DNA from 4 places in the Ensifer sp. GW821-FHT05G01 genome. Region 4 is predicted to be linked to each of the others. Evidence: predicted binding sites of a transcription regulator. Region 4 holds the regulator's gene; each other region holds the start of a gene.
The links. Region 4 encodes LexA, which represses DNA repair genes until DNA is damaged. Its sites were predicted from a motif close to TGTTCNNNNTGTGTTCNG; they were not measured.
Positions count from the first base shown of each region.

Region 1: uvrA (excinuclease ABC subunit UvrA) is a predicted target of LexA. The motif match lies at 4,335-4,352, and genes of this name have one in related genera.
Region 2: AC07UR_RS19190 (putative DNA modification/repair radical SAM protein) is a predicted target of LexA. The motif match lies at 3,347-3,364, and genes of this name have one in related genera.
Region 3: AC07UR_RS15010 (helicase-related protein) is a predicted target of LexA. The motif match lies at 3,360-3,377, and genes of this name have one in related genera.

Region 1 covers NZ_JBWKSC010000003.1:36,932-44,865, reverse strand. The annotation lists gene AC07UR_RS08990 (DUF72 domain-containing protein) at 1-492, opposite strand, end outside; gene AC07UR_RS08985 (hypothetical protein) at 626-1,282, opposite strand; gene uvrA (excinuclease ABC subunit UvrA) at 1,289-4,210, opposite strand; gene AC07UR_RS08975 (single-stranded DNA-binding protein) at 4,492-5,043, shown strand; gene AC07UR_RS08970 (MarC family protein) at 5,241-5,870, opposite strand; gene gyrA (DNA gyrase subunit A) at 6,195-7,934, shown strand, end outside.
Region 2 covers NZ_JBWKSC010000007.1:317,936-325,869, forward strand. The annotation lists gene AC07UR_RS19175 (ABC transporter permease) at 1-1,290, shown strand, start outside; gene AC07UR_RS19180 (extracellular solute-binding protein) at 1,356-2,336, shown strand; gene msrA (peptide-methionine (S)-S-oxide reductase MsrA) at 2,589-3,095, shown strand; gene AC07UR_RS19190 (putative DNA modification/repair radical SAM protein) at 3,368-4,600, shown strand; gene AC07UR_RS19195 (UdgX family uracil-DNA binding protein) at 4,600-6,066, shown strand; gene AC07UR_RS19200 (LysR family transcriptional regulator) at 6,148-7,116, opposite strand; gene AC07UR_RS19205 (muconate/chloromuconate family cycloisomerase) at 7,280-7,934, shown strand, end outside.
Region 3 covers NZ_JBWKSC010000005.1:270,645-278,578, forward strand. The annotation lists gene AC07UR_RS15005 (RNA-binding S4 domain-containing protein) at 1-170, opposite strand, end outside; gene AC07UR_RS15010 (helicase-related protein) at 178-3,192, opposite strand; gene AC07UR_RS15015 (beta-ketoacyl-ACP reductase) at 3,881-4,606, opposite strand; gene AC07UR_RS15020 (hypothetical protein) at 4,624-4,983, opposite strand; gene AC07UR_RS15025 (acetyl-CoA C-acetyltransferase) at 4,995-6,176, opposite strand; gene phaR (polyhydroxyalkanoate synthesis repressor PhaR) at 6,400-6,978, shown strand; gene AC07UR_RS15035 (hypothetical protein) at 7,040-7,441, opposite strand; gene rpmF (50S ribosomal protein L32) at 7,694-7,879, opposite strand.
Region 4 covers NZ_JBWKSC010000008.1:297,628-305,561, reverse strand. The annotation lists gene AC07UR_RS21070 (hypothetical protein) at 46-210, shown strand; gene AC07UR_RS21065 (DUF4242 domain-containing protein) at 526-813, shown strand; gene AC07UR_RS21060 (hypothetical protein) at 993-1,136, shown strand; gene AC07UR_RS21055 (hypothetical protein) at 1,611-1,898, shown strand; gene AC07UR_RS21050 (hypothetical protein) at 1,947-2,186, opposite strand; gene lexA (transcriptional repressor LexA) at 2,367-3,086, shown strand; gene AC07UR_RS21040 (hypothetical protein) at 3,206-3,538, opposite strand; gene AC07UR_RS21035 (hypothetical protein) at 4,163-4,309, shown strand; gene AC07UR_RS21030 (GFA family protein) at 4,801-5,232, shown strand; tRNA gene AC07UR_RS21025 (tRNA-Cys) at 6,121-6,194, opposite strand; gene AC07UR_RS21020 (thermonuclease family protein) at 6,646-7,347, opposite strand; gene AC07UR_RS21015 (hypothetical protein) at 7,650-7,934, opposite strand, start outside.

The sequences.
Region 1 (7,934 bases), on a different contig from region 4:
TTTTTCAAGCAGTTCCACGAAGTCAGGCGCCTGGAACGTCGGGTTGCGCACCTCGACGACGTGACGAAGCGGCAGGCCGTCCTGCTTTTCCGGCAGGAGCTTGAGGAAGCCTTCAAAATCCTCCGGCTCGAACTTCTTGGTCGGTGCGAACTGCCACAGGATCGGCCCGAGATGGGGGCCGAGCTCCGTCAGCCCCTGCGTCAGGAATTTCTGCATGGATTCACCGGCTTCGGCCAAAACCTTGCGGTTGGTGACGAAGCGGCTGGCCTTCAGCGAGAAGACAAAATCCTCCGGCACTTCGGAAGCCCACCGGGCGAAGGTCTCGGGCTTCTGCGACGAATAATAGGTGCCGTTGACCTCGATCGCCCGCAGTTCCTTGCCCGCAAATTCGAGCTGACGCTTCTTCGACAGGGTCTCGGGATAGAACGAGCCCTCCCAGGGCTCAAACGTCCAACCGCCGATACCAACGCGGATCTTTCCGGATTTCGTCATGCCATCCCTCCTCATTGCTTCAAAAATTGTACGATTGTCGCGCTGAAAACCGAAGAAAACGGACTAAATGTCCTGCGCGACCGGAGAAATGCGGTGCTGCAACTCAGCCGTTCGCAAGATCAAACCGTCAACCTTATCCATCAATGGTTGCTACAAAGATGGCAAGCATGACGCCGGTAAGAGCACTGTCGCGCTCACGTCCAATGCGTTTTCCTTCTGAGAAGATTACCGTTCCAGTAACCCTGTCAGTTGTCGCAAATAATTGATGGTGCCCCATGGTGTTTGGATGGCACCGTTCCGAAAGTAAGTTGTAGTGTTGAAGTACACCGGGAAAAGCTTGATCCAGAGCCTCAATCGAAGTCAGAACGTTTGTCGATTTAAGTTTCGCCTCCTCCCGAACCATTTCCGTATCACGCGTAGCGAATATCTTTGCCATTATGATAGCATCGATTTCTTCCAAATCTTCGCGTCCAAGATGTCGCTCGATTCTCGTTGCAACGTCCTGAAGTACAGCAACAGTTTCAATAAATGCGCGCGCGGTAAGTATTCCCACAATTGTGTCATCAGCATCGCATGCTCGAATTGTTCCCGTTCCCAGTGCAACAATCCGGTACAATATCGCTTGCTGATACACAGCAATCTTCCACGCCAGCTTCGAACGGAGGAACGGGCCTTCAACTTCAATTTTTGACAATCTCCGACCGGACAGCCGCGAAAGAGCGAGTTTCACCTCACCGAACAGCTGACGATCAGAAATCTCCGCCCCATCAGAACCGCCGGAACTAATCATACCGGCTCACTCAGCCGCCTCGACCTTTTTCATCGGCCGACGCTCCAGGAGCTCCTTCAGGAACTGGCCGGTGTAGGAGCGCGGCTCCTTGACCACCTCTTCCGGTGTTCCCTTGGCAATGACCTCTCCGCCGCCGTCGCCGCCTTCCGGACCGAAATCGATGACCCAGTCGGCGGTCTTGATGACTTCGAGATTGTGCTCGATGACCACGACCGAATTGCCCTGGTTGACGAGTTCATGCAGAACTTCAAGAAGCTTCGCTACGTCATGGAAATGCAAGCCTGTCGTCGGCTCGTCAAGGATATAAAGCGTGCGTCCCGTCGAGCGCTTCGACAGCTCCTTGGCGAGTTTGACGCGTTGGGCTTCACCGCCCGAGAGCGTGTTTGCCTGCTGGCCGACCTTGATGTAGCCGAGGCCCACCTGGTTCAGGGTTATCAGCTTGTCGCGAACAGCCGGAACGGCGGCGAAGAACTCGACGCCTTCCTCGACGGTCATGTCGAGCACGTCGGCGATCGACTTGCCCTTGAAGTGCACGTCGAGCGTTTCGCGGTTGTAGCGCTTGCCGTGGCAGACGTCGCAGGTGACGTAGACATCCGGCAGGAAGTGCATCTCGATCTTGATGACGCCGTCGCCCTGGCAGGCTTCGCAGCGCCCGCCCTTGACGTTGAACGAGAAGCGACCGGGCTGGTAACCGCGGGCCTTTGCTTCCGGCAGTCCGGCGAACCAGTCGCGGATCGGAGTGAAGGCACCTGTGTAGGTCGCCGGGTTCGAGCGCGGCGTGCGTCCGATCGGCGACTGGTCGATGTCGATCACCTTGTCGATATGCTCGAAACCGTCGATACGGTCGTGTTCAGCCGGGTTTTCACGCGCGCCCATGATGCGGCGGGCAGCAGCCTTATAGAGCGTTTCGATCAGGAAGGTGGACTTGCCGCCACCGGAAACACCCGTCACCGCCGTGAAGATGCCGAGCGGGATCGACGCCGTGACGTTCTTCAGGTTGTTGGCGCGGGCGCCGACGACGGTGATTTCCTTCTTCTTCTTCGGCTTGCGGCGCTCGCTCGGAACGGCAACCGACAGTTCGCCGGAGAGATACTTGCCGGTCAGCGACTTCGGATTGGACATGACGTCGGCGGGCGAGCCTTGCGCGATCACTTCGCCGCCATGGATGCCGGCGGCCGGGCCGATGTCGACGACATAGTCGGCCGTCAGGATGGCGTCCTCGTCGTGTTCGACCACGATCACCGTGTTGCCGATATCACGCAGATGGCGCAGCGTCTCCAGCAGGCGGGCGTTGTCGCGCTGATGCAGGCCGATCGATGGTTCGTCGAGCACGTAGAGCACGCCCGTCAGACCGGAACCGATCTGCGACGCCAGCCGGATGCGCTGGCTTTCACCGCCCGACAGCGTACCGGAGTTGCGCGACAGGCTCAGATATTCGAGACCGACATCGTTGAGGAAGCGCAGGCGGTCGCGGATCTCCTTGAGGATGCGAACTGCGATCTCGTTCTGCTTGGTGTTGAGGTGCGAAGGCAGCACCTCGAACCAGTCACGGGCGACGCGGATCGACATCTCGGTGATCTGGCCGATATGCAGCGTGTCGATCTTGACGGCGAGCGCTTCCGGCTTCAGGCGGAAGCCGGCGCAGGCCGGGCAGGGTGCTGCCGACATATAGCGCTCGATCTCCTCGCGCGCCCAGGCACTGTCGGTTTCCTTCCAGCGGCGCTCGAGGTTGGGCACGATGCCCTCGAAATTCTTGGTGGTGTTGTAGGAGCGCGCACCGTCTTCATAATGAAAGATGATCTTTTCTTCCGTGCCATGCAGAATAGCCTTCTGCGCATCGGCGGACAGCTCGTTCCAGCGGTTGCCGAGCTTGAAGCCGAAAACCTTGCCGAGCGCTTCCAGCGTCTGGTTGTAATAAGGCGACGACGACTTGGCCCAGGGAGCGATGGCACCGTCGCGCAGCGTCCGGTGCTCCTCCGGCACGATCAGCGCCGTGTCGATCTTCTGCTGGCTGCCGAGACCGTCGCAGGTCGGGCAGGCGCCGAAGGGATTGTTGAACGAGAACAGCCGCGGCTCGATCTCGGAAATGGTGAAACCTGAGACCGGGCAGGCGAATTTTTCCGAAAACAGCACGCGCTCGTGCGTTTCGTTCAGCGACTTGTTGGCCGAGCCCCCCGCAGCGGTTTCTTCCGGCGGCAACGGCTTGTCGGCGAATTCGGCAACCGCGAGACCGTCGGCGAGCGTCAGGCAGGTCTCCAGGCTGTCGGCCAGGCGCGAAGCCAGGTCGGGTCGCACGACGACGCGATCGACGACGACGTCGATATCATGTTTGTACTTCTTGTCGAGGGCGGGAACCTCGGCGATCTCGTAGAAGGTGCCGTCGACCTTGACGCGCTGAAAGCCCTTCTTCATCAGCTCGGCGAGTTCCTTCTTGTACTCGCCCTTGCGGCCGCGCACGAGCGGCGCGAGGATATAAAGGCGGGTGCCTTCACCGAAGGCGAGAACCCGATCGACCATCTGGCTGACAGTCTGGCTTTCGATCGGAAGCCCGGTCGCCGGCGAATAGGGCACGCCGACACGCGCGAACAGCAGACGCATGTAGTCGTAGATCTCGGTGACCGTGCCGACCGTCGAGCGCGGGTTGCGCGAGGTCGTCTTCTGTTCGATCGAAATCGCCGGCGACAGGCCGTCGATCTGGTCGACGTCCGGCTTCTGCATCATCTCGAGGAACTGGCGCGCATAGGCCGAGAGGCTCTCGACGTAGCGACGCTGGCCTTCGGCATAAATGGTATCGAAGGCGAGCGACGACTTGCCGGAGCCGGAAAGCCCCGTCATCACGATCAGCTTGTTGCGCGGCAGATCGAGATCGATGCCCTTGAGATTGTGCTCGCGCGCGCCACGAATGGAGATGGTCTTGAGTTCGCTCATCGGAAGCCAGCTTTTGCATGTCTGTTGAAAGCCCCCTATGTAATGACGCTAACGCCCATGTCGAGGCGCAATCGGCAAAACTGGTGGCCATTTCGATTCGGTTGACAGGATCATAGGGAAATACTAGAACAAAGAAAGAACAAACATCGTGCAAATCGACTAAATCTGTTGTGGATTATGCATGATGCGGGGCGTATCCGCCGCAACAGACCGCTAAGATGCGCGCTCTTGAAATTCTAAAGCAGCGCCGGTGGCGCGGCAAAACCACGGGAAAAGCAACTATGGCTGGTAGCGTCAACAAGGTGATCTTGGTCGGAAACGTCGGGGCAGACCCGGAAATCCGGCGCACGCAGGATGGCCGGCCGATCGCCAACCTGCGCATTGCCACATCCGAAACCTGGCGCGACCGCAACAGCGGCGAGCGCAAGGAAAAGACCGAATGGCACACCGTCGTCGTCTTCAACGAGGGCCTGTGCAAGGTCGTCGAGCAATACGTCAAGAAGGGCGCCAAGCTCTATATCGAAGGTGCGCTGCAGACCCGCAAATGGCAGGACCAGACCGGCAACGACCGCTACTCGACGGAAATCGTGCTGCAAGGCTTCAACTCCACGCTGACCATGCTTGATGGTCGCGGCGAGGGCGGTGGTGGTGGCGTCAGCCGTGGCGGCGGTAGCGACTTCGGTGGCGCCAGCAGTGGTGGTGGTTACGACGATTACGACCAGCAGCCGCGCCAGTCCTCCGGCGGCGGTCGCTCCGGCGGCGGCCAGGGTGGTCAGGGCAGCCAGGGCGGTGGCAACTTCTCGCGCGATCTCGACGACGACATCCCGTTCTGAGCCACGCCTCGGGCGCAGCGACCTACGGGGCGCCCTTGGCGACCGTAACCGGTCCGAGCAGCCATCTGCAGGCTAAATCATCACACGCAAGAAGGGCCGGGAAACCGGCCCTTCTTGCGTGTGAGTGCATAAGGCAAGGAGATGGAACGCTGCCGCGATGCCCTCCAAGGCGGAAGCGCTGGAACATCACGATCGTCTCAGATCGCCATCGCCGATTTCACGCCGTCGACGACGAACTGGACCGCAAGTGCGGCCAGGATCACGCCGAGCAGCCGAGTGAGGATCGCCCGGCCGGTGACGCCGAGAAAGCGGTCGATGCGTTCGGCGATGACAAGCGCCAGGAACAGGCTGAACATCGACAGCGCGATGACGATCAAGAGCTGCGTGCGCTCGATCGCGGTCGGGAACGAACCCGCGAGCAGGATCGTCGCGGAGATCGCGCCCGGTCCGGCAATCAATGGCAGAGCCAGAGGAAACACGGCAATGTTATGGATGTGATCTTTCACCGTGGCGTTCTCACCGGTCTTTTCCTTCCGCTCCTGACGCTTTTCGAAGATCATCTCGAAGGCGATCCAGAACAAGAGCAGGCCGCCGGCGATGCGGAACGCGCCGATAGAGATCCCGAGCAATCCGAGAATGCCGTTACCGAAGACGGCGAAGGCGGCAAGGATGAAGAAGGCGATCAGCGAGCCGCGCGTGGCCACCTGAAAGCGCTCCTGCCGGCTGAGGCCGACCGTGAGGCTCAGAAAGATCGGAGCAAGACCCGGCGGATCGAGCGTAACGAGCAGCGTGGTGAGTGCGTTGACCAAGAGGTCGACATTGAACATCCGTTTCCCCTTCCGGATTATCATGCGCGCCCCGAGTTTTCTCGGTGGCAGGACAGCATTGTTAGGCAAGCAGGGCGGGCTTGGGAAGGGGGCGGTGGCCAAAGCTTGAGCAATAGCTTAATGAGGATGTGACGGAACCTTTTCACAGCCGTTCAGGCCCGGCAGCCGACTTTGTCGCCAGCACTTCCGATTTCCGCTGCAATGCCCTAGAAAAGCCTATTCCGACGGCAAAAGACTGTTCACAACCACGGGCCAAAATTGGCGCTTCCAGGCGCATTCCGCTATAAATATCCGACTGATTCTGAACAAAGATCGTGATCACAATTGACTGAGCAAAGCACTCCCGGCGGCGGAAAGACTCCGCCAGGCATCGAGCCGATTTCCATCATCGAGGAAATGCAGCGGTCCTATCTCGATTACGCCATGAGCGTCATCGTCAGCCGCGCGCTTCCAGACGTGCGTGACGGTCTGAAACCCGTTCACCGCCGCATCCTCTACGGGATGAGCGAGCTCGGCATCGACTGGAACAAGAAGTACGTCAAATGCGCCCGCGTGACCGGGGACGTGATGGGTAAGTACCACCCGCACGGCAACTCGGCGATCTACGACGCGCTGGCGCGCATGGCGCAGGACTGGTCACTGCGGCTGCCTCTGATCGACGGTCAGGGCAACTTCGGCTCCGTCGACGGCGACCCGCCGGCGGCAGAACGCTACACCGAATGCCGCCTGCAAAAGGCCGCGCACTCGCTGCTCGACGACCTCGACAAGGAAACGGTCGATTTCCGCGACAACTACGACGGCACGCTGAGCGAGCCGGTGGTTGTGCCCGCGAAGTTCCCGAACCTGCTCGTCAACGGCGCCGGCGGCATCGCGGTCGGCATGGCAACCAACATTCCGCCGCACAACCTCGTCGAAGTCATCAAAGGCTGTATGGCGCTGATCGACAATCCGGCGATCGAACTGCCGGAACTGATGGAAATCATCCCGGGGCCGGACTTCCCGACCGGTGCGCTCATTCTCGGCCGTTCGGGCATCCGCTCGGCCTATGAGACCGGCCGCGGCTCGGTCATCATGCGCGGCCGTGCCCACATCGAGCCGATGCGCGGAGACCGCGAGCAGATCATCATCACCGAGATCCCTTTCCAGGTGAACAAGGCAACGATGATCGAGAAGATGGCCGAACTTGTGCGCGACAAGCGCATCGAGGGCATCTCGGACCTGCGCGACGAATCCGACCGTCAGGGCTACCGTGTCGTCGTCGAGCTCAAGCGCGACGCCAATGCCGACGTCATCCTGAACCAGCTCTACCGTTACACGCCGCTGCAGTCGTCCTTCGGCTGCAACATGGTGGCGCTCAACGGCGGCAAGCCGGAACAGATGACGCTGCTCGACATGCTCAGGGCTTTCGTCTCCTTCCGCGAGGAAGTCGTTAGCCGGAGAACGAAGTACCTGCTGCGCAAGGCGCGCGACCGCGCCCACGTGCTCGTTGGTCTTGCCATTGCGGTTGCCAACATCGACGAAGTGATCAAGCTGATCCGGCAGGCGCCCGATCCGCAGACCGCGCGCGAGCAGTTGATGGAACGCCGCTGGCCGGCGCATGACGTCGACAGCCTCATCCGGCTGATCGACGATCCGCGTCACCGGATCAACGAAGACAACACCTACAACCTCTCGGAAGAGCAGGCGCGCGCCATTCTCGACCTGCGTCTGCAGCGCCTGACCGCGCTCGGTCGCGACGAAATCGGCGACGAACTCAACAAGATCGGCGAGGAAATCAAGGATTACCTCGATATCCTGTCGTCGCGCCTGCGCATCATGACCATCGTCAAGGACGAACTCACGGCCATCAGCCAGGAGTTCGGCACGCCGCGCCGCAGCGAGATCGCCGAAGGCGGTCCCGATATGGACGACGAGGACCTGATCGCCCGCGAAGACATGGTCGTGACCGTCTCGCATCTCGGCTACATCAAGCGCGTGCCGCTGACGACCTATCGTGCGCAGCGTCGCGGCGGCAAGGGCCGCTCCGGCATGGCGACGAGAGACGAGGATTTCGTTACCCGGCTA
Region 2 (7,934 bases), on a different contig from region 4:
GGCAACAACGGCCTCATCACCCGCTTCCTGAAGGGCCACGGGATCTTCCTCCCGAGTTTCTACGGCTGGTTCGGCCTCATCACGTCGATGAGCTTTATCTACTACACCTATGTCTATATCGGCACGGTGGCAGCCATCGGCAAATTCGATGCACAGCTGGAGGAGGCCGCCCAAAGCCTCGGTACGGCACCGGTGCGCTCGCGCTTCCATGTCATGTTGCCGGTCATTCGCCCAGCGATCCTTGCCTCGGCATTGCTCGTCTTCACCATGGTCGTCGGTAATTTCGCGATCTCGACCATCCTTGGCCACAACGTGCCGCTGCTTTCGGTCGCGATCTATCAGGCGGCCGTGGCGGAGGGCGCGAGCAACCTCACCATGCAGAGCACGCTTGCCAGCACCTCCGTGTTGATCGTCATGGGTCTGCTCTTCGTCAATCGCCGCATCATCGCCAGGGGCCGTTACGAGATCGTGCAGGGCAGGGGCGCCAAGCCCCAACCGCTGAAGGGCGGCCGGGGCGTGCTCGTCAGCGCTGCTGCGGGCGTCGTCGTCGCCATCTCGCTGCTGCCGCTCTTAACTATTGCCGTGGGCGCCTTCACGGTTTCGCGGGGCCCGGTCATGCGCTGGGGGGAATGGACACTCGACAACATGGCCCGCGTCTTCATCACGGCGCCCGGCCCGCTGGTCAATTCGATCCTTTTTGCCGGCATCGCCACGCTCATTTCGGTCGCCTTCAGCACGCTCGTCAGCTACCTCGTCGTCAAGAAGCCCAATCTGGTAACGCCGCTGATCGACTATGTCGCAGCCATTCCACTGGCGCTCTCGGGCACCGTTCTCGGCGTCGGGTTGCTCGCCTCCTTCAACGGCGGCTTCCTCTCGCTGACCGGGACCTCGACGATCATCGTGCTCGCCTATGTCATCCGCCGCATGCCCTTCGGCATGCGCAACGGCCAGGCGATCCTGCACAACATCCCGAACTCCATCGAAGAGGCGTCCATCAGCCTCGGCTCGCCGCCGTTCAGGACGTTCCTGCGCGTGGTGCTGCCGATGATGCTGCCTGCCGTCGCCTCGGCCGCGATCCTGACCTGGACGACCACCGTCTCCGAACTCTCGGCTTCGCTGCTTGTCTATTCCGGCGGCCGCGAAACCCTGCCGATCCAGATCTTCCGGCTGATCGACTCGGGCTTGATGGCCTATGCCTCGGCCTATGGCCTGGTGCTGGTTGCCGTGATCCTGCTGCCGGTCGTGATTGCCACGACCGTGTTCAAGGTGGACCTGTTCGGCTCGAAGTGAAGATCAACGACCATCCGGCCGCGTGAGGGACGCGGCCGATCTCAGACCAACCAGGAGGAACTGCCATGATGAAACTTGCCGCAACGACCATGCTTCTCGCCGGCTTTGCCGCAGCAGGCGCCGCCGCTGCCGATCCCGTGATCTACACCACCAACCCGGTCCCGGCCGTCGAGGCCGTGCAGGCCGTCATCAAGGAGAAGGCCGGGCTGACGACCGGCATCATTACCGGTGGCAGCGGTGTGTTGCTGCGCCGCATCGAGGCGGAGAAGGCCGCCCCCCAGGGCGACGTCTTCTGGTCGTCCTCGGCCAACACGATGGGCGCTTTCAAGGATGTGCTCGAACCCTACACCTCGCCGGAACTGGCCGCCATGCCTGCGGACCTGCGTGTTCCCGAAGATTACTTCCAGCCCGCCAACGTCCATGTCGTCACCGTGATGGTCAATACCGACCAGCTGAACGGTTCCGCGGCGCCGGCCGACTGGAAGGACCTGGCCGATCCGTCCTGGAAGGGTCGTATCGTCCTGCCCGATCCGGCCAACAGCTCGACCGGCTACACGATCGTCTGGGGCCTGTCGAAGCTGCTCGATGAAGCGACCTACAAGGCGCTGGTTGCCAATCTCGTCGTCAGCAGTTCGTCTTCGGCCGTGCCGAAGGGCGTGGCCATGGGCGAATATGCCGTCGGCATCACCTTCGAGACGAACAGCTACAGCTATGTCGACGGCGGCCAGACGGAGATCAGCATCGTCTACCCCTCCTCCGGCACCTTCACGACGCCGGAATTCGCCGCGCTCGTCAAAGGCGCACCGGCTGGTGACAATGCCAAGAAGACAATCGATACGCTGCTCTCCAAGGAAGCGCAGATCGAGCTGCTGAAGGTCGCCTTTCGCCGTCCTAGCCGCACGGACATCCAGGTTTCCGACTTCGTGAAGCTGCCGGAACTCGCCTCGATCAAGGTCTTCAAGATCGACGAGGAAGAGGCCGCCCGCAGCCGCGACACATTCCTCGCGGAATGGGCCGCTCTGCCGAAGGCCGGTTCGAGCAAGTAACGATCCTGCCGCGCAAGGAAGCCGCCTCGGGCTCACGCCTCAACGCGGCTTCCTTGCAGCGTGGGGTGGTGTGCGGGCAACTCTCCCGCCCGCACGCCACCATCCCTTGACCTTCCTTGCGCCGGGTCTGACGTCTCTGCCTGTGTCGGGCTGCGTTCTTGGATCAACTCCGCGGCACTGCGGTTCATTCCGCTCGGCGAAATGAACGCCAAGCGCTATGGTGCCGATCTCAAGCAAGTGGAGACATAACAAATGACCGAGAAAGCTGTTTTGGCTGGTGGCTGCTTCTGGGGCATGCAGGATCTGATCCGCGCGCTGCCCGGCGTCATCGAGACCCGCGTGGGCTATACCGGCGGCGATGTGGCCAATGCCACCTATCGCAACCATGGCACACACGCCGAAGCCATCGAGATCGTTTTCAATCCCGAGATGATCAGCTATCGCCGGATTCTGGAGTACTTCTTCCAGATTCACGACCCGACCACGCTCGACCGGCAGGGCAACGATATCGGTACCTCCTACCGATCGGCGATTTACGTTCTTGGGGATGAGCAGCGGCGAATAGCCGAAGATACCATTGCGGATGTGGATGCGTCGGGCCTTTGGCCAGGAAAAACCGTGACGGCGGTCGAGCCGGCCAGCGCTTTCTGGGAAGCGGAGCCGGAACACCAGGACTACCTGAAGCGCTATCCCAACGGCTACACCTGCCATTTTCCGCGGGCGAATTGGGTGCTGCCCAAGCGGGAGGCGGCCGCCTAGGCTGCAGCCTGACCATTTGCGGTAGAGATCATTGTGGCGCCCCGGCTCGAAGCTGGAGCGCCTTTGCCGTTGCTGAGCGATGCCCAGGGTGGCCGACCGGGGACACGCGGGTCCAACCGCCTCGCTCAACGGTGTCATCGGCATCACCCGGCCCGTTGCCGGCACTAGCCTCCACGGTCTTCCACAGTCTGCAAATCGCGACGCCGGGCACGAACGGGCTTGAAACACGTCGATGTTGACGCAAGCACGAATGGAACATATAGTGAACAAACATGAAGAAATCACTCAAAGACCGGCTCGCAATCCTCTCGGATGCGGCAAAGTACGACGCCTCGTGCGCTTCGAGTGGAACCGTCAAGCGAAGCTCGGCGGATACCGGCGGGTTGGGGTCGACGGAAGGCTCCGGCATTTGTCATGCCTATGCTCCCGATGGCAGATGCATTTCCCTCCTCAAGATACTGCTGACGAATTTCTGCATCTATGACTGCGCCTATTGCATCAATCGCTCGTCAAGCAATGTCGAGCGTGCGAGGTTCACGGCGGAAGAAGTCGTCTGGCTGACGATGGAATTCTACCGGCGCAATTATATCGAAGGGCTGTTTCTCTCGTCCGGTATCATTCGGTCATCGGATTACACGATGGAAGAGATGGTCCGCATCGCCCGGGCTTTGCGCGTTGACCACAATTTCTCCGGATACATTCATCTGAAATCCATCCCCGAGGCATCGCCGCTGCTGGTCGAGCAAGCCGGCCTCTATGCCGACCGGCTTTCCATCAACATCGAACTTCCGACAGACGCGGGTCTTGCGGCCTACGCGCCGGAAAAGCGGCCGGCTCACATCCGCAGATCGATGGGGGAGTTGCGGCTGAAGATCGATGAGGCCAATGACGCGACACTGCAGACCAAGCGAAGGAAGCGCTTCGTGCCGGCGGGTCAAAGCACCCAGATGATCGTCGGAGCCGACCAGGCGAATGACCGCGTGGTCCTCGCCACGAGCGCCAGGCTCTACGGCAGTTACGGACTGCGCCGGGTGTACTATTCGGCCTTCAGTCCCATTCCCGATGCATCCCGCAAGCTGCCGCTGATCAAGCCGCCGATGATGCGCGAGCACAGGCTTTATCAGGCGGACTGGCTCTATCGCTTCTATGGGTTCGACATCGATGAAATCACCGCCAACCAGCCGGATGGCATGCTTGATCTCAAGCTTGACCCCAAGCTTTCCTGGGCGCTGGTCAATCGGCATTTTTTCCCGCTCGACGTCAATTCCGCGTCGCGAGAGGCGCTTTTGCGCGTTCCCGGCCTTGGCACGAAGGCCGTCAGGGCCATTCTTTCGGCGCGTCGTTTGCGTCGCCTGAGGTTGGAGGATCTTGCCCGGCTGCACATCTCGGTCAAGAAGGTGCGGTCATTCCTGTCGACGGAGGGGTGGACGCCGCACAAGTTGATCGACCGATCGGATTTACGCTCGATGTTCGAGCCCAAGCCCGAACAGCTGGATCTGTTTTGATGCGGGTCGTTGCCCTGGAAGGACGAGGGGAGCTCGGCGAATGGCGCGATGCGGCGCGCAGGCTGCTGCTTGCGGGCGTGCCGCCGGAGGCGGTTGAATGGCGACAAGGGGCCGATGCGAGCGCCGATCTGTTTGATCGGGAGCGAGGTGATCCGGAGAAGCAAGCGCCGTTGGGGCATGCCTCACCGGCGTTGACGGTGCCCAGGCTGTTCCTCGACCTTGCGGCCACCGCCATCTGTCATGCCGATCCGGTTCGGTTCGGCGTTCTCTACCGGGTTCTCCATCGACTGCAACGGGATCGCGACCTGTTGGGTAACGCGACGGATGGCGACGTCGCAGCGCTGCACGGATTGGCCAAATCGGTCCGGCGCGACAGCCACAAGATGACCGCCTTTGTTCGTTTCAAGGAGGTCGGCCCGAGTGGAGACGCAGGCCGTCGTCGTTTCGTCGCGTGGTTCGAGCCGGATCACTACATCGTCGCTCGGGTCGCACCGTTCTTTCACAGGCGGTTCTTCGACATGGATTGGATGATCGCAACCCCGCGTGGCGTCGCCGCCTGGGACGGCAAGCTGCTGGAAGTGTCCTCAACCCCGGGCCAAAAGACCGCGTTGTCGGACGACACCGAAGAACTCTGGCGCACCTATTTTTCCAGCATCTTCAATCCCGCCCGACTGAAGGTGAAGGCGATGCAGGCGGAAATGCCGAAGAAGTACTGGAAAAACCTTCCGGAGGCCTCACTTATTCCCGCGATGATCGCAGGTGCTGAGGCGAGCGTCGTTGCCATGGGCGAGCGAATGGCACGAGACCCGCCAGCCTTTCATGCGCGAATTGAGGCCGCAGCAAAAGTGCGGGAAGAAGGGCCGCCGGTGCCAGGGACATTGGAGGAACTTCGTGCCGAGGCGTCCCGCTGCACTCGGTGCCCACTCCATTGCAGCGCCACGCAGACGGTGTTCGGAGAAGGGCCGGCCGATGCCCCGATCATGATCGTCGGCGAACAGCCCGGAGACCTAGAGGATCTCGCCGGACGACCGTTTGTCGGACCGGCCGGCAAGCTTTTTGACGCGGTGGCGCACGAAGTCGGGCTCGATCGTCGTTCCCTTTATGTCACCAATGCCGTCAAGCATTTCAAATACGAGATGCGCGGCAAGCGGCGCCTGCACCAAAGGCCCGATGCTGGCGAGGTGGAACATTGCAGGTGGTGGCTTGACCTCGAACTGGCACTGGTCAAGCCGAGGCTGGTCGTGGCGATGGGGGCGACAGCGCTGTTCGCGCTCACCGGCGAGCGCCCGAAGATATCAGATGTCAGGGGAATGATACGGCGCTCAGACCATGATCCGGCCGTGTTCGTCACAGTTCATCCATCCTTCCTGCTGCGCATTCCGGATGCCGCCCGCCGAGAGGTCGAGATGGTCCATTTCAAGAAAGACCTGGCCGCGGTCGCTGCGTTTGGTACGCCGGGGTCATAATAGCGATCGGATGATCGCGAGGCCACCGGTCGGCCGAGATAGCCGCTTGACGTGCGCTTGCCAGGCCGGGCATTGCACCTGTCAAAACCTCTCAAGGTGTGCCGGTGGGCTGCCGCTTGAGCCACGGGTGGGAAGAAGGTTGTATTCCGGATCCAGCCAGGGCGGGTTTTCCGCGTACATCTCCTCGATCAGCCGTTTGACGAGTTCGATGTACCAGGAATTGTCGCCGACGCGGTGGCTGAGGATGACCGGCGAGGTTGCGCCCTCTCCCTCAAGCAGACGGTAATGCACGTCAGACCGCATCTGCCGTGCGGAGGAGGGGATGATGCAGACGCCGGCTTCAGCGGCCACCAGCCCGAGGGCCGTCTGGATCTCCCGCACTTCCTGAACTTCGGCCGGGCGTGCGTCATGGCTTTGCAAGAGGTTGAGCACATGGTCGGCATAGCCGGGACGAGGTTCCTTGGGGTAGACGATGACCTTCTGACCGGCAAGGGCGGCGACCGCAAGTGGCGAGGCATCCTCGGCAAGCGGCGTATCTTTGGGTATGGCGACGACTAGGCGTTCTTCGCGCAACACTGTGCCGACCACGTTCGGATCACTATGGCGCAGGCGACCAAACCCCATGTCGATACGGCCCTCCTTGAGGGCGGGGATCTGCTGGACGGAGACCATTTCCAACAGCTGGATATCCACTTCCGGGGCGTGCTGGCGCAGTTTTCGCACGAGCGAGGGCAGCCCGCCATACAAGGTCGAGGCAACGAAGCCGATGGACACGACGCTGTTCTGGTTCAAGCCGACGCGGCGGGTTGCCGCCTGCATCTGTTCGACCCTGCCGAGAACCTGCAGCGCCTGCTCGTAGAACAGACGCCCTGCCTCGGTCAGCCGGACCGGGCGGCTCTTGCGGATGATAAGGGGGACGCCAAGGTCCTCCTCGAGCAACTGGATCTGCCGGCTCAGGGGCGGTTGGGCGATGTGCAGCATCTGGGCCGCGCGGGTAAAATTTCGCTCGCGCGCGACGGCTACGAAATAGCGAAGCTGGCGGAGATCCATCATTTGCTTGCACCCTTTAGACCGATTTCGCTGGTGTCGACGATATGCTGCACCGCGGGAAGTACCGATAGGGTGACATTTTTTCGCCTATGATACCAGAAAGGTATCGTAGCAGACGCAATTGATGTTGGACGGGACTTCGTGCCCGGCGCAAAGTCGCCCCATGAACACGACCTTGACATCCGTTGGCCCGACTGCAGCAGCGTTCCCTCTGGTGGAGCGCATCGAGACCCTGCTCGTCGATCTGCCGACCATCCGGCCGCACAAGCTCTCGGTGGCGACCATGAACGGCCAGACCCTGATGCTGGTCAAAGTCCATTGCAGCGACGGCATCGTCGGCATTGGCGAGGGCACCACGATCGGGGGGCTGGCCTATGGCGGCGAAAGCCCGGAAAGCATGAAGCTCGCGGTCGATACCTACTTTCGCCCCATCATGGTCGGCCAGGACGCAACCGCGGTTCGGGCGCTGATGGCGCGCATCGGCAAGATGGTCAAGGAGAACCGCTTCGCCAAATGTGCGGTTGAAACCGCACTCCTCGACGCGCATGGCAAGCGGCTCGGCCTGCCCGTCAGCGAGCTGCTGGGTGGGCGTTTGCGAAGCCGCCTGCCGGTCGCCTGGACGCTGGCATCAGGTGATACGAAGACCGATATTGCTGAGGCCGAGAAGATGCTCGACCTGCGCCGTCACAGGATCTTCAAGCTCAAGATCGGAGCACGACCGCTGCGCCAGGACATCGCCCATGTTGCGGCGATCAAGCGGGCGCTCGGCGAACGCGCCTCGGTGCGGGTCGACGTGAACATGGCCTGGAGCGAGACGG
Region 3 (7,934 bases), on a different contig from region 4:
CCCGCCTTCACCTGGGCGGAGGATTGCTTGACCCGTTCGTCATTGACGGTGACATGCCCCGCCTCGATCGCCTTCTGGGCGAGCGAGCGGGACTTCACGAGGCGCGTGAAGAACAGCCATTTGTCGAGACGCTGGCGTGATGCCGGGTTGGACGCTGACTGTTTCTCCATGGCGATCCTACTTCTTCATCTGCTCCTTGAGAGCAGCAAGCTTGGCAAAGGGCGAATCCGGATCGATCGGCTTCTCCTTGCGCGGCGGCCGGGCTTCGAACTTGGCAGCGTTGGGCTTGCCGCCGCGATCGTGACGATCGTGGCGATCCTGCCGCTGGCCACCCTCGGGCTTGCCGTCGTGGCGCTTGCCGCGGGCGGGTGCACCGCCCTTGCGGCCGCCTTCGCGTCCTTCACGTCCTTCGCCTTGACCTTGGCCCTGGCGCGGACCGCCACCACGGCGCTGATCGCCCTGAGGACGGCCGCCTTGACGCTGGTTGTCCTGGCGGGTGCCTGGACGCCAGAGGAGTACCGGCTTGGCTTCGACAGCCTCGGCCCCGTCTTCCGCGGGCGCCTGAACAGCGACCGCTTCGCCTTCGACGGCCGCAGGTTCGGCAGAGGCTGATGCCTCTGCTTCGGCCGCAGGCTCGGCGTCTGCGCTTGCATCCGCATCGTCGTGATCGGCAGCCACTTCGGCAGCAGGCTCTGCCTGAGCGGCGACAGCGCCGCCCTGGCTTGCCAGGAACGCGGCTGCGTCTTCGGCCTTCACGCTGTCTGCACGGTAGCCAAGACCCTTGAGGATTTCTTCCATATCGTCAGGCGTTGCGCCGAGAATGGAGAGCATCGAGGTGGTCGCGGTAAAGCGGCGTCCGTCATAGGCCCCTTCCGGACGCGGCTGCACACCCGGCTTCCACTGCAGCAATGGACGGATGAGATCAGCCAGACGCTCGAGGATATCGATGCGAACGGCACGTTTGCCGAGGAAACGGAAACCCGCGAGCTTGTAGAAGGTCCGCTCGAACGAGGGATCGGTGACAACAGACGTGCGACCGGCAGCCAGCATCGGAATCAGGTCGCCGTAGCCCGCCTTGTCGAGGCCGTCATTCTTCAACGCCCAGAGCAAGGTGATCAGCTCGGCCGGAGCCGGCTTCAACAGAGCGGGCAGGAAGATGTGGTAGGCGCCGAAGCGGACACCGTACTTGCGGATCGAAGCGCGGCCGTCCTGGTCCAGCGACTTCACATCCTCGGCGACGTCGCGACGGAACAGCACACCGAGATTTTCGACGAGCTGGAATGCCAGGCCCTTGGCGAGACCCTCGAGATCCTCGGCGCGCGAAATATCGTCGAGCGGCTTCAGCACGGTGCCGATATGATGGTTCACGAAGCGCTCGATACGGGCGACGACATGCTCGCGCGCATTGGCCTGCAGCTGCTCGTCGGCAAGCAGGATGACGCGCGGACGCATGACGTGGTCGCTGGCGGTCAGCCGGGCCACGGGATCTCCGAGCCAACGCACGAGGCCGTCGGACGACAGCGCAAGGTCGCCATTGCCGGAGGCGTGCAGACGCGCCGCACGCGCTTCGAACTCGAGCGCCAGCGCCTTCTGCGCAGCACCCTGCACAGCCTTGGCGTCCGGTCCGTCTCCGCCGGTCGCCAGCGTAAACCGGAAACCGGTTAGTTGTCCTACGTGATGGCCTTCAACGAAGACGTCACCATTCACACTGATTTCAGCTTCCAGCATAGCATTCTCTCTCAGGCGCTTCATGAGCACAGATGTCCTGCGATCAACAAAGCGTTTCGTCAACCGTTCATGTAGTGCGTCGGACAATCGATCTTCAATTTCCCGCGTCTTTTCTTGCCAGTGTGTCGGATCGGCAAGCCAACCGGGCCGGTTCGACACATAAGTCCAGGTTCTGATCTGCGCGATTCGCGCCGAAAGTGTGTCGATCTCGCCATCGGTAAAATCCGCCCGCCTGACCTGTTCGGCCATGAAATTCTCGTTCACGGTACCGCGACGAACGAGATCGGCATAGATCGTCGAGATCAGATCGGCGTGTTGAGCCGGTGTAATGCGGCGATAATCCGGCAATGCGCAGACTTCCCACAATTTCTCGACCCGGTCCGGGGTGGTCGCGAGATCCGCCACTTCGGGATAACGCGACAAATGTTCGAGCGCCTGCTGATCCACCGCAGGTAGTGCGCGCGCAAGCCCCGAAATTGTCGGCGCGGCATCGAGGCTACGCTTCAGGGCGGCAAGCGACGCATAGTCGAATGCCTTGGTGCGCCACTGCAGCACCTTGAGCGGATCGAACTCATGCGCCTCGATGCGGTGCACCAGCTCGTTGTCGAACGGATCGACCCGGCCGGTGACGCCAAAGGTACCGTCGCGCAGATGCCGCCCGGCGCGTCCGGCGATCTGCGCCAGCTCGGCCGGATTGAGGTTTCGGAACTGGTAGCCGTCGAACTTGCGGTCCTGCGCAAAGGCGACATGGTCCACATCGAGGTTCAGGCCCATGCCGATCGCGTCTGTCGCCACCAGAAATTCGACGTCGCCTTCCTGGTAGAGCGCGACCTGGGCGTTGCGCGTGCGCGGCGACAGCGCCCCGAGCACGACGGCGGCACCGCCGCGCTGGCGGCGGATCAGCTCGGCGATCGCATAGACCTCGTCGGCCGAGAAGGCGACGATCGCCGTACGAGGCGGCAGGCGGGTGATCTTCTTCGATCCGGCATAGAGCAGCTGGGACATGCGCGGGCGCTCGACGACGGTGATGCCCGGCAACAGCTGCTCGAGGATCGGCCGCATCGTTGCAGCCCCGAGCAGCAACGTCTCGCCGCGGCCGCGCAGATAGAGCAGCCGGTCGGTGAAGATGTGGCCACGCTCGAGATCGCCGGCAAGCTGCACTTCATCGATGGCGACGAAAGATGCCGTCGTCTCGCGCGGCATCGCCTCGACGGTGCAGACCGAATAGCGGGCACGGTGCGGGGTGATCTTTTCCTCACCGGTGATCAGCGCGACGTTGTGATGACCGACCTTTTCGACCAGGCGCGTATAGACCTCGCGCGCCAGAAGGCGCAGCGGCAGCCCGATGACGCCGCTGTCGTGCGCGATCATGCGCTCGATCGCATAATGCGTCTTGCCGGTATTGGTTGGCCCGAGCACCGCGGTGACACCGCGGCCGCTCAGGATCATGGGGTGAACGGACACGTCATCGATCCCGGGCATTCAGAAACATAAGAGGCGCCTTTACGCGCCGGCGGCAAACACATGCCCACGCACCGCAGCAAACGCAAGGGGCGCCGACAACTAAAACCATTTCCAGACAAATCCGAACCAGTCCGCACCACCATATCTGGACGTGCGAAATTAAGGTCTGGAACAGCCATGGAACGAATCGGCGACGAATCGCTGACTCCAGTCGATTCACTGTATGTTCACGGCTACATATAGATTTCAACTGCCAATGTCGCACCAGATGCTGAATCACTTCGCCAACGGGGTGTGCCGAGCGTGTGGCAGGCGTTAATCGCTATTGCCGAAGCGTTAAAAGAGGCAAAGGATTCGGAATCCAAGACTCTGGAAAGTTTAGGAAATTTTAACCGAAGAATCTCGCTGATTCATCGGAATCGGGGAATGCGAATCGCTGCGTTAACACATCGACCAAAGCCGGAACGAATCGGAGACGAATCGCTGACATCCCAACGTTCGATTTTTGTTCTCCACAAGATATAGTATCCAGTGCCATGGCGAGTAACAGGCCCAGGACCAATTTTCTCCCGATCTCGGATGGAATTCCTGTGTGCCGTTAACCTTCCAACGTCGCCTGCAGTAGCCGCTGAAAAACAAAACGGCGCCCACGTCGGAGCGCCGTCGAAACTGTGAGCGATCGCGCGGATCAGACGAAAAACTGTCCGCCGTTGGCAGAGATCGTCGAGCCGGTGATGAAACCGGCATCGTCGGATGCGAGGAAAACCACGCAGCGAGCGATTTCCTCCGGCTCGCCGAGGCGACCGACCGGGATCTGCGGAATGATCCGCTCGTTGAGGACCTTTTCCGGTATCGCCCGCACCATCTCCGTGCCGATGTAACCCGGGCAGATCGCGTTGACGGTGATGCCCTTGGCAGCACCTTCCTGGGAGAGCGCCTTGGTAAAGCCGAGATCGCCGGCCTTGGCGGCGGAATAGTTCGCCTGTCCCATCTGGCCCTTCTGGCCATTGATCGACGAGATGTTGATCACGCGACCGAAGCTGCGGTCGCGCATGCCCGTCCAGACCGGGTGGGTCATATTGAACAGGCCGGTCAGGTTGGTGTTGATCACCTCGCCCCATTGCTCCGGCGTCATCTTATGGAACATGGCGTCTCGGGTGATGCCGGCGTTGTTGACGAGCACCTCGACCGGTCCGAGGTCGGCTTCGACTTTCGCGATGCCCTCGACGCAGGACTGATAGTTGGAGACGTCCCACTTGTAGACCGGAATGCCGGTCTCCGCCTTGAAGGCCTCTGCCTTCTCGTCATTGCCGGCGTAGTTGGCAGCAACCTTGTATCCGGCATTCTTCAGCGCGATGGAAATCGCAGCGCCAATGCCGCGTGACCCGCCCGTAACCAATGCTACCCTGCTCATGTTCGCCTCCCGCTTGATTAATTCAGTTTATCAAAGGCCTTCTTCATCAATTTTTCGCCCAGATGCTGCCCGTAGGTCGCGGCTGCGGCCTGAAACTGCGGATCAGCAAGCATGGACATTGCGACCTCGCACTTAGTCAGCGCGAGGTTCATCAACAGGCTGCTCACCTGCACGATATGCGATTTGACGCCGCTGGTGTCATCGTTGAGCGCCGCGACCAGCAGGTTCTTGAACACGGTTTCGTCGTCGGCCGTCGTGTGGTCCAGCATGCACTGTACCACCTTTTCCTGGTCGAACGGCGAGGACGCCGCAAACGCATGACCCGTCGAAGAGGCGACGAACAGGACTGAAAGGATCAATCCGCTGACATGACGCATGCGGCGGCCGGTCAGAGGCGCTCGACGCACATGGCAACACCCATGCCGCCGCCGATGCAGAGCGTCGCGAGGCCCTTGGAAACGCCGCGGCGCTTCATCTCGAACAGCAGCGTGTTGAGAACGCGGGCACCGGAGGCGCCGATCGGATGGCCGATCGCAATCGCGCCGCCGTTGACGTTGACGATCGACGGATCCCAGCCGAGGTCCTTGTTGACTGCGCAGGCCTGGGCCGCGAAGGCTTCGTTGGCTTCGACGAGTTCGACGTCGCCGATCGCCCAACCGGCCTTCTCAAGCGCCTTGCGCGATGCCGGGATCGGGCCCGTGCCCATCACCTGCGGATCGACGCCGGCCGTTGCCCAGGAAACGATGCGCGCGAGCGGCTTGATGCCACGCTTGGCGGCCTCGGCCTCGGTCATCAGCAGGGTGGCGGCGGCACCGTCATTGAGGCCGGACGCGTTAGCGGCGGTCACCGTGCCTTCCTTGTCGAAGGCCGGGCGCAGCTTGGTCATCTGGTCGAGCGTGGCGCCGTGGCGGATATATTCGTCCTGGTCGACGACGACGTCGCCCTTGCGGCCCTTGACCACGAAGGGAACGATCTCGTCGGCGAAGCGGCCGGCCTTCTGGGCGGCCTCGGCCTTGTTCTGCGAAGCGAGCGCGAACTGGTCCTGCTCCTCGCGGGTGAGCTGCCACTGGCGCGCGACATTCTCTGCCGTGATGCCCATGTGGTAGCCGTAGAAGGCGTCCGTCAGGCCATCCTTGATCATCGTGTCGACCATCTTGAAGTCGCCCATCTTCACGCCACCACGCAGGTGCGAGCAGTGCGGCGCCATCGACATCGATTCCATGCCGCCGGCAATGATGATATCGGCATCGCCGTTGGCGATCTGCTGCATACCGAGCGCGACGGCGCGCAGGCCCGAACCGCAGAGCTGGTTCATGCCCCAGGCGGTTTTTTCCGGCGGAATGCCCGCCTTCATCGCGGCCTGGCGGGCCGGGTTCTGGCCTTCGCCTGCCTGCAGCACCTGTCCGAGGATAACTTCGTCGACGTCGCTTGCCTCGACGCCGGCGCGTTCGAGCACCGCCTTGATGACGGCGGCGCCAAGCTCGTGGGCCGGCGTGTTGCCGAAGGCACCGTTAAAGGATCCGACGGCGGTACGGGCCGCGCTGGCGATCACGATGGAGGGATTGCTCATGGGGACGTTTCCTCAGATTTTCTTGCGGTCAGGCAGCAGACTGGCAAAGCGCGGAGCGCAAGTCAAACGCCTTGATGCACTGCCGCAAAACCGTCATGGCGCGCCGACCGTGAGATTTCGCACTTGCGTCGTCGCATCGCACAAAGACATTGTCAGCGGTGTTCGTTTGCGGATACTCTGAAAAGTAGAAAAAGACGGACCGCGGGTAATTGAGGAGAGCCTGATGGCGAAGAATGACGGCCAGATCGTAATCAAGAAATATGCGAACCGGCGGCTCTACAACACCGGGACCAGCACCTACGTCACGCTCGACGACCTGGCAGTGATGGTGAAGAAGGGCGACGAATTTACCGTACAGGACGCCAAATCAGGCGAAGACATCACCCATTCGGTCCTGACGCAGATCATCTTCGAGCAGGAATCCAAGACCGGCAACACGCTGCTGCCGATCTCATTCCTGCGCCAGCTGATTTCGTTCTATGGCGACCAGATGCAGATGGTCGTACCGAGCTATCTCGAGCACTCGATGCAGGCCTTTACCGAGCAGCAGGTGCAGATGCGCGAGCAGATCAACAAGGCCTTCGGCGACACGCCGCTTGGCAAGAACCTGCAGGCCCCGCTGCAACTGGTCGAAGAACAGGTTCGCCGCAACACCGAGATGTTCCATCAGGCGATGCAGATGTTTTCGCCGTTCATCGCTTCGCCTCCGGTCAAGGAGACCAAGAAGGCGGAAGCCAAGGATATCGACGAACTGAAGGAGCAATTGCGCGCCCTTCAGACCAAACTCGACAATCTCGGCTAAGCCAGTCGCGACAACGCCGCGATCCTCATCGAGGCGCGGCGTGAACGCTCCTCAGTCCACTTCAAAGACCGATCGAGACATCCCGGCCGGCCGTGCGCATCGACACGGAGAAACCGGCGATGACGTCAATGAAGCTGATCGTCATCAGGATGAAGAAGATCTGGGTGGCCGCAGGCGCAACCAGCAGGAATTCGACCAGAAACGCGATGAACAGCACCATCGACAGCAGATGGTCCATCAGTGCCCGCGTGCCGGTCCGGGTCGCTTTCAGAATTTCCGCGAAAAGCAGAAGCAGGGCCACGACGATCAGGAGGTCGCCGAAGCTCATCGCCCATGTCGCGCCGGAAAGCATCGACAGCGACATCACGCCGGCATCAAGCCCGGCCGTGCCGCCAAAGAGGCCGAGCATGGCGAGATTGTAGATGGCAAAGGGCAGGATCAGCAATGGAATGGCGGCAAGCATGGAAAAATGCGCTCCCTCTTCGATGCGTGATCGCCATGCGCCCCGTGACGCCCGAGATCACCAGCTTCCTTGCTGCATGGCGCAGCAAATCAAAGTGCCACAGCGATCCTTGCCCGTCTGAACGGTCGCGCAGCGCTGCAGGACCAAGCGGTATTGCTATAACCCAACGTCTCCGTCGATACGGTGTCAGGCCCCGCAAAAGAAAAGGGCTGGCAAAGCCAGCCCTTTAACTCGGTCCGCCAATGTCAGCGCTTATGCGCTTTCCTTCGGGGTCAGAACCTGGCGACCACGGTACATGCCGGTCTTCAGGTCGATATGGTGCGGACGACGCAGTTCACCGGAGTTCTTGTCTTCGATGTAGGTCGGCGTCTTCAGGGCGTCGGCAGAACGGCGCATGCCACGCTTGGACGGGCTCGTTTTTCTTTTAGGTACAGCCATTTCATTCTCCACTTATCGGGCAAAACACTGTTCAGCAGCCGAAATGGCCGTATAA
Region 4 (7,934 bases):
CCGGCCCTTCGAGGCCTGGGCAATCTCCCACAACTGGAGAAAACCATGCCTCTTAAATATCTGACGACAGCCGCTTTTTTTGCTGTTCTGACGCTGTCGGGCTGCGCAAGCACTGGCGACGCCAACACGACCTACGCCCAATGGCAAGGGCCTTCGCCGGAACCAGATCCATCGGCAGCCAGCCCCGGCGGCTTCCGCCTCAGCTACTGAGGCGCTGTCTTTTTTGCCACGGAGAGCGACAGCTCGTCCGTGCGACCGCCAATTATTGGGCCAAGGTGCGAAAGCGTCGCGCTGGGGCTATCGAACACGATCCGGCACCACAGCAATCTCGATAGAACGAGGGTTCTGAATCCTCTGGCCGTTTGATGCGGCTTGCTTCAAATCTGGCCGGAACGCGGCTTTCGACCGGATCGGGATACATTCGGCGAATTCGCCGTGAAACAACTTATGGCAACCGAAAACGTTGACTCCCGCTTCATTAGGGCGCCTTCATATGTGGTCATCCAACAGTTGAGGAACTGAGCGATGCCCACCTTCATCATAGAGCGCGAAGTACCCGGAGCCGACAAGCTTAGTCAGGACGACCTCTGCGCGCTGTCGGCGAAATCCAACGCAGTCGTTGCAGATCTCGGCGTCCCCTACACATGGATCACCAGCTATGTCGCCGGCGACAAGATCTACTGCGTCCACGAGGCGCCAAGCGCCGACGTTATTCGCGAACATGCCGAACGAGGCGGATTTCCGGCCAACAAGATCACCGAGGTCGCCGCCGTGATTGGGCCCACGACAGCCTCTCAGGGGCGCGGCAAATAACAGAGTCGGTGTTATAATCACGCCAGCGGAACATTGACCTCATTTCAGGCCATGGCGCCCGCCCGAACCAATGCACACCGAGCGCCGTCATTGACTTCCGGCCGTATCAATGCACGCTAGTCCGCCGGTCATTCGGCGCCCACATGGGCTCCCCGGCACGCCTTTCCAAGGAGACGAACATGGCAAAAGGTCAAGTGCGAAGCAACCGCGAGGTTAGAAAGCCCAAGAAGGACAAGACCGTCAAAGCCGCCGTTACGCCAGAAGGCTCCCAGGTGAAGCTTGCAGGCAGCAGCTTCTCTTTGGGCAAGAAAGACAAAAAGTAAGGCAGCCGCTCCAACCTCGAAAATCAAATACGCCTTTAGGTTTTATCAGTGGCCAGTCGGACCGGATGTGCACGTCTCCGCACATCAAGGGCGACTGGTCCCGCGACAACAAACCAGCAATGATGCCGGCTCCGCAGCACACCCGACCGGCGCGTGAACCTTCCCGCAGACACAGGAAACACTGCCGGCGGCGCTTGCCAGTCGTCTCCCGTCGCGACCCCCAAGGCCGATCTGCCGCCAGCCATGCCGCTCGGGGCCGATACCGGAGAAGCAACAAACGCCCCGAAACACTCGCTCTTCCAAACAATCTTCGTGTCTTCGCTGCCACAGCTTGAAGAGCGATCGTCGCCTTTCGCAAAGAACTGTTGAACACGGCATGGGTACGCGGCCTGCTTGCTGGACTCCGGAACGAAAGCACGGTTCACATCGTTAACCAATCTATCGGCACCACTTCTGACCTAGCGGACGTCCATCGTGCTTGCAGCCTTGCTTATCGCCTCGATTTTCGCATCGCCCCACATCGCCCTTAGCGCGGCCACGGTCGACGACCTGCAAACGGACTTCGAATCGGCCATCCCCTGCCAGCAGATCGACGGTCGGAATGTCTGGAAAGGCTCGATCGCCTATTATATCCAGTCATTCGTCTACCAAGGCGACACGCCGGTGGCGACCGACGCGGCAGATGCCGTGCTGCCGGAGGACAACTCTGCCGAGACCGTGAAGGAGTTCGAGGACGCCTGTTCGGCAACGCAGCCGGCTTGAAACGCCCTCTCCTCGACATGCCCGCTGTCCCAACCGCTTATCTCGGCGCTACTTCCATTCTTTACCATCGCTCGTGGCACACCCTCGTGGTGGCAATCCTTTGCCAAAGGTGAACTTTAACCGGTCACAACCCCACTGGCGGACCGGCCCCGGCATCATCGCATTCAATGCGATGCCGACTTCATCGAACGGGCTCTGCCTGTTGTCGACATATTGATACCAGCGAAACCCGAGGACGGCGGTCGCTGCGATAACGATCGTCGACAGGATCCGAATCAGCGTTTTCATTGCATCCTCATTCGGTGAAAAGCGCGAGGCATGGCAGCTCCGCATGGCATACCCAGCATCGAGGCAGCGGATAGGCGCACGATTGATACAACATTCACGGAATTTTAGGCACTTGCGGAACACATATGGAACAGATAGTGTCTGTTCTTGATTTGTTTCACGCCTCTGGAGCGACTTGCCATGCTGACCCGCAAGCAACAGGAATTGCTTCTTTTCATCCACGAACGCATGAAGGAGTCCGGTGTACCGCCATCCTTCGACGAGATGAAGGATGCACTCGACCTGGCATCGAAGTCGGGCATTCACCGGCTGATTACGGCGCTAGAGGAACGCGGTTTCATTCGACGCCTTCCCAACCGCGCCCGGGCGCTTGAGGTCATCAAGCTGCCGGAAGCTTACGCGGGAAGCGCTCAGCCGCGTCGCGGGTTTTCACCAAGCGTCATCGAAGGAAGTCTCGGCAAACCTCCCGCCCCCGCCCCGGTTGCCGCGAAAGCGCCGCCGGCGGCAGACAACAGCTCCGTCTCGGTTCCGGTCATGGGCCGCATTGCCGCCGGCGTACCGATCTCGGCAATACAGAACAACACACACGATATTACCGTGCCGCTCGATATGATCGGCAGCGGCGAGCACTACGCCCTTGAAGTGAAGGGTGATTCGATGATCGAGGCCGGCATCTTCGACGGCGACACGGTGATCATCCGCAATGCCACGACGGCAAACCCCGGCGACATCATCGTCGCACTTGTCGATGACGAGGAAGCGACGTTGAAGCGCTTCCGGCGCAAAGGCGCATCGATTGCACTCGAGGCGGCCAATCCGGCCTACGAGACGCGCATCTTCGGCCCGGACCGCGTCAAGATACAGGGCAAGCTCGTTGGCTTGATCCGTCGCTATCACTAAGCCAGATGATGATGGCTGTCTTTCTGCTGGACAGGCCTTCTTGTGCTTGAACGTCTCGCCACCCAAGAGGTAGCGAGACGGATGTGGTCAGGTTGAGCGTTTTACGCGCTCGACAATTTTCATTCGTGAATGGAGTACTCGCCCAACTCACAGAGGTCCTGCATGTCTTCGGTCGTGTCGAGACCGGAGCCTTCCTCGAATTCGAAGCGCATGTCGTATTTGCAGACATCGCGTCCGTCGGCGATGGTAATTTCCATGCTCTCGCCCGGATTAAGCACCTGCCGCCCGAAGACATCGTCTTCCCACTGATCGACGCCAACCGGCGAGGTATAGAAGTTCGTCAGAACGGCTTTCGTCTTGTTCTTCAGCTGAAAGACGAGATCCTCAGCGCTTGCGGTGGCCGTCGTTGCGGCAAAAATGGCAAGAGCAGTCAGGGCGATCTTACATTTCATTTTATGTCATTTCCTCCATTGTCGGTTTTGTTTGACGCTACCTATACGGGTCGCATCGCTGGAATATTCATTCCTGATGTCGTCTAGAGACAATAATCTTTGCACTGACAATACGGGCAGAATCACCATTTCGGGGCAGGTCGCCGGCAAGCCAGATCCGCGCATGCCTATTCGCGGCGCAAACGCGTGAAGCGCACGCGCGCGCGTCGGATCACCCATGAAGAATAACTGACATCGGCGGAGAATAAGGAACAGGCTGACATCGCCACTGCTGCGCCAGGTGTGCCCCGAATCTTGGCAGCCCGCGAAGCCGGGCATGCCTGCAAAGGCGATAGCCCACAGATGAGTGACGTCGCGGCATGAGGAGCAAATTAGAATGAGTCGGCGGCTCAATCATGCATCGCACTTGCAGCGATTGTCACTCGCCCACCGAGGGCGCGGGTCAGCGCGTCAGGCACAAAGGGTGCTAGGGAAAAGGGATACGCTGCCTACGCACGGAAACCGAATCTGATCTTCCTCAGAGCCATGGATCCCTTGAGCCCAACGCACCCGACGATCGCACCGTTGCCTTTCGACGATGGCAGCCTAGTTACCCATTCGCGTAACCAAGTGAGGAACTGCTGAATGAACCGTAATAGCCTCTATCTCGTCATCGCCGTGCTCGCTGTCGCCGTCATCGGGCTCGGCGTCTATGCTTATCGTGAGGAAACGAAACCTGCCGGTGTCGAGATCAAGATTGGCGAGGGCGGCGTTTCCGTTCAGGAGAATTGAGCAGGCCGCGCATTTTCCCAATGCGGCAACGAGCGGCTGATTTCTGATCGGCGGCAGCGCGTCGCGTTGTCACCACCTCCAGATTACTGGTTGCTCAGGTGGGGCTAGGCTAGCAACGGCTGAAATTTGCTGCACCGGCAATTTGAGACCATAGAGCCCCGCGCCATGATTGCCCAAGCCATGCATTGGGCCCACCCTCAGCGTGGAGTGGGCGCCCGATGCTCAATCAAGCGCTTTCTCTTCGCAGATAGCCTCCACCGCAAGTCGTCGACCGTCGCGCCGATGGGACGGCGGCATGTGGTGTGGAAGCTCGCGGGCTTCACAGACATTGCGACGCGCAACACGCCTGGCCGAGGTGGCCGACGCGCAGAGCCACCCGGATGGCAAGATCATCCTCAAGAATGCCTCAGCGTACGAATACGCTTGAGCATGCGCAATCCGCCCCATATTGAAGACGTGCAAATGTGCTTCAAAATCAGATGGATGGTTGCATGAATCTCGACGTTCAGGACCTCGACGGAGCCTGCCACTGCGGAACGGTTCGTTTCAATGTAAAACTGAAAAACGGTCTTCATACCGCTCGCCGCTGCACCTGCTCCTATTGTCAGCTGAAGGGTGCGGTTGCCGTCTCCGCTGCCAAGGACGGGATCACGGTTCTTTCCGGAGGCGAGGCTCTCACCAAATACCAGTTCAATACAAAGGCCGCAGAACATTACTTCTGCTCGAAATGCGGGATCTATACGTTCCACAAACCGCGCGCGAACCCGGACTTCTACGGCGTCAACGCCGCATGCCTCCAGGGCGTCAGCCCATTCGATTTCGTAGAACTGCCCGTCAACGACGGCATCAATCACCCACTGGACACCAAGGATTTGAGCGGACCAAGGCTCGCGGGAACACTGAAATTCATTCCGGCGGAATGACTGACGCGTTCAAGGCAGCAGCGGAACCATGCGGCAAGTATGCGCTAGATGATAACGACACCGTCGCGGCACCACTGTTGCCGTCCGCCCTGACAGGCGACGGTTGGCGAAGCCGAGAAATCAGTGCCGAGGCTTCGGTACGTTGACATTCTCCCAACGCCCAAGAAAGCGTGGGTTGCGACACACTCCAGCTTATGAGGCCGGCGAGATGCTCTACGCCGACTTGAAGTATGCGAAATTAACTACTTCCGCGCGTACACATTGATGCCGTTACTCCGAATGATTAAACCCAGGCGAGCAACGACCTGGAGCAACCGTGATTACTTTAGCGCGCTGGGCCACGCTCATAATCCTTCTCTTAGCCCCCGTATTATGGTGGGCAGAGCCGGGACTTGCCGTGATTCCGCCAATGGGCGCAAACAAGAACGGCTCCACCGCAATCCTAATTCGCGGCTCTGATAGCGGGGTCCATCTGCTCGACAGCCCGCGGGCATACTGCGAGAGGCTCGGAACTCCCGGCTTCTATTGTGAATGTATAGTCGCCGATCGCATGGCCAGTGCGGCGCTTATAGGTTTTCCGTTCAGCCAGTCTCTGCATGAAGCGACACTGACCGAGCCCTACCAAAACGAGACGTAACCACGCCCCCTACTGCATAGACGACGATCATCAAGTGTTGCTGGCTTAAGTGCTTTCGTGGTCAAAGGCCGTGGAGGCCCGGCACGGAAGAGCGTGGCCCGGATCAAATGCGACGGAATCGGTGATCTTCAGTTGGCTGTGGAGGAAGATACAGAAGGGGAAAACGGCAAGGAATCGCCATGCCAATGTGGAAATCCTGGCATCCCGTGACGATGAATTTCGTCGCGAAATCAATTCGTTATGTGGAATTTTGGAGGCCTCGCCCGGAATTGAACCGGGGTACAAGGATTTGCAGTCCTCTGCGTCACCACTCCGCCACGAGGCCTCACCGACTGAGATTATCAAGTCGTGGCGAGCGTTTAGAATGAATATAGAAAGAGTGCAAGAGGGTTCATTCTGAATGCGATCCTTTTTTCATTTTGAACGAGCGTTTCCATTCCGTTCTGTGGATGGATGCTGCATGCCCCTGCGCTGTCGTCGCCTTCAGGACCAACGGGAAGACCCCGCCGACATCCCCCTAGCGGAGCAACACGGCGGACGATCGGCAGTTCAACCGGGCGGACACTCGTGATCAAGGGCGGACCTCAAAAGGGTGCGCGACGCTCACATCGGGGGAAATGCCGCCTCAACGGCGTTTATCGACAAGATGAAGCGACAGTCTTGGCTGCCGGGCGTCGACGGCGCGCCCTCGCGTGACGCGTTTTGCCTGTCAGGTCGCCGCGGTTTGAGGTCTAGTGCCGCCCCACGTAGTTACATCCGCGGATTTTTCCATCCACCTAGCACCAAGGCGTCGATCGTCCCTTCCATGGCCGCACAAGCCCTTCCGAGACGAGAATGCTTCCGAGCGAACGGCCGTCACGCATCACGACGCGCAGCTTCTCGCTGGCCTTGTCGTCATCCCTGCCGATCGCCTCGATCAGCCTGAAATCTCCGGCGTTCAACAGTTCGCGCAATCTCTGCTTGGCGTAGAAGCCACGCGCGCGTTCGCCATCGCAAGCTGCCTGCTTGGTTCTCGGCGCGTCGATATCGGCGACTCGGACTAGTTCGCCGTGATAACGGAAGGTCGCGCCGTCGATGACGCAGTTGTCGTTGCGGATACCGCAGAAATAAAACTGATTCGCCTGAGGCTGGAGCGCGGCCGGCTGCACCACAGGCCGTTCGACCGGGGTTGGCGCGGCCAATCCGACGTTGACCGCGGGGATTGGACCATCGACGGCCTTCGTCCTGTTTGCAGCGGGCGGTACGGCCGCACGCACTGCCACCTTCGGCCGATCCTCAACCCTGGATGTCGATGTGGCCTTGGGGGCCGATGCGAACATATCCGAAATGGCCGGCAGGTCGCGCAACTCTCCGCGGTGATCGTAGGCAACCACGCCACCGACCGTCAGCACAGCGGCGAGATACCACGGCAGCATGCCGCCCTGCTTCTTTGTCCGGCTGGCGCGGCGACGCCCACGGCTTGTTGTGGCTTTACCCATTCCGCCTCATCCTTGATCCGGCCGGCATTATGCTGGCGATCCGTTGCCGAATGGTTTTCAGCGGCCACTTGATTGCGGAGGTTCACCAGCAATGGGCCTGGGATTCATCGGCGGCATGCGCGACCTCGCCTGCCCCGCTCGCCGCAACCGGATACCGCGCCCAGTTCGGACAGAGGCAGACATTGCTGGCGGAAGATTTTCAGAATCAGTCGACCAGATATCTCACCTGCCGCCAAAGCCCTAGGAATCGGTCATGCAGGATTTTTGCACTGGCTCGAACTTTCAGCGGTAGCCTCGAAGGCTCACGACTCCCTTGAAGAGCCCGCACGGCCGCGGCGGCGTGCCCACCAGACGGCGAACCGGCGACGGCGACGGCGAACCGCGGGAATGTCATGTGAGAGGATGAGCAACCCCAGCGGCACCATCCAGAAGCCGAGCACCGGCAGGAAGCCGAGAAAGCCACCGAAAATCAGCAAGCCGCCGACGAGCATGCGCAGCAACGGTGATTCCGGAAGCGCCAGGCGCCACTTGCCCAGAATGATCTGCCGGGTGTGGGGGTCGATGCCGAAATGCGTCTGTTTTCTGTT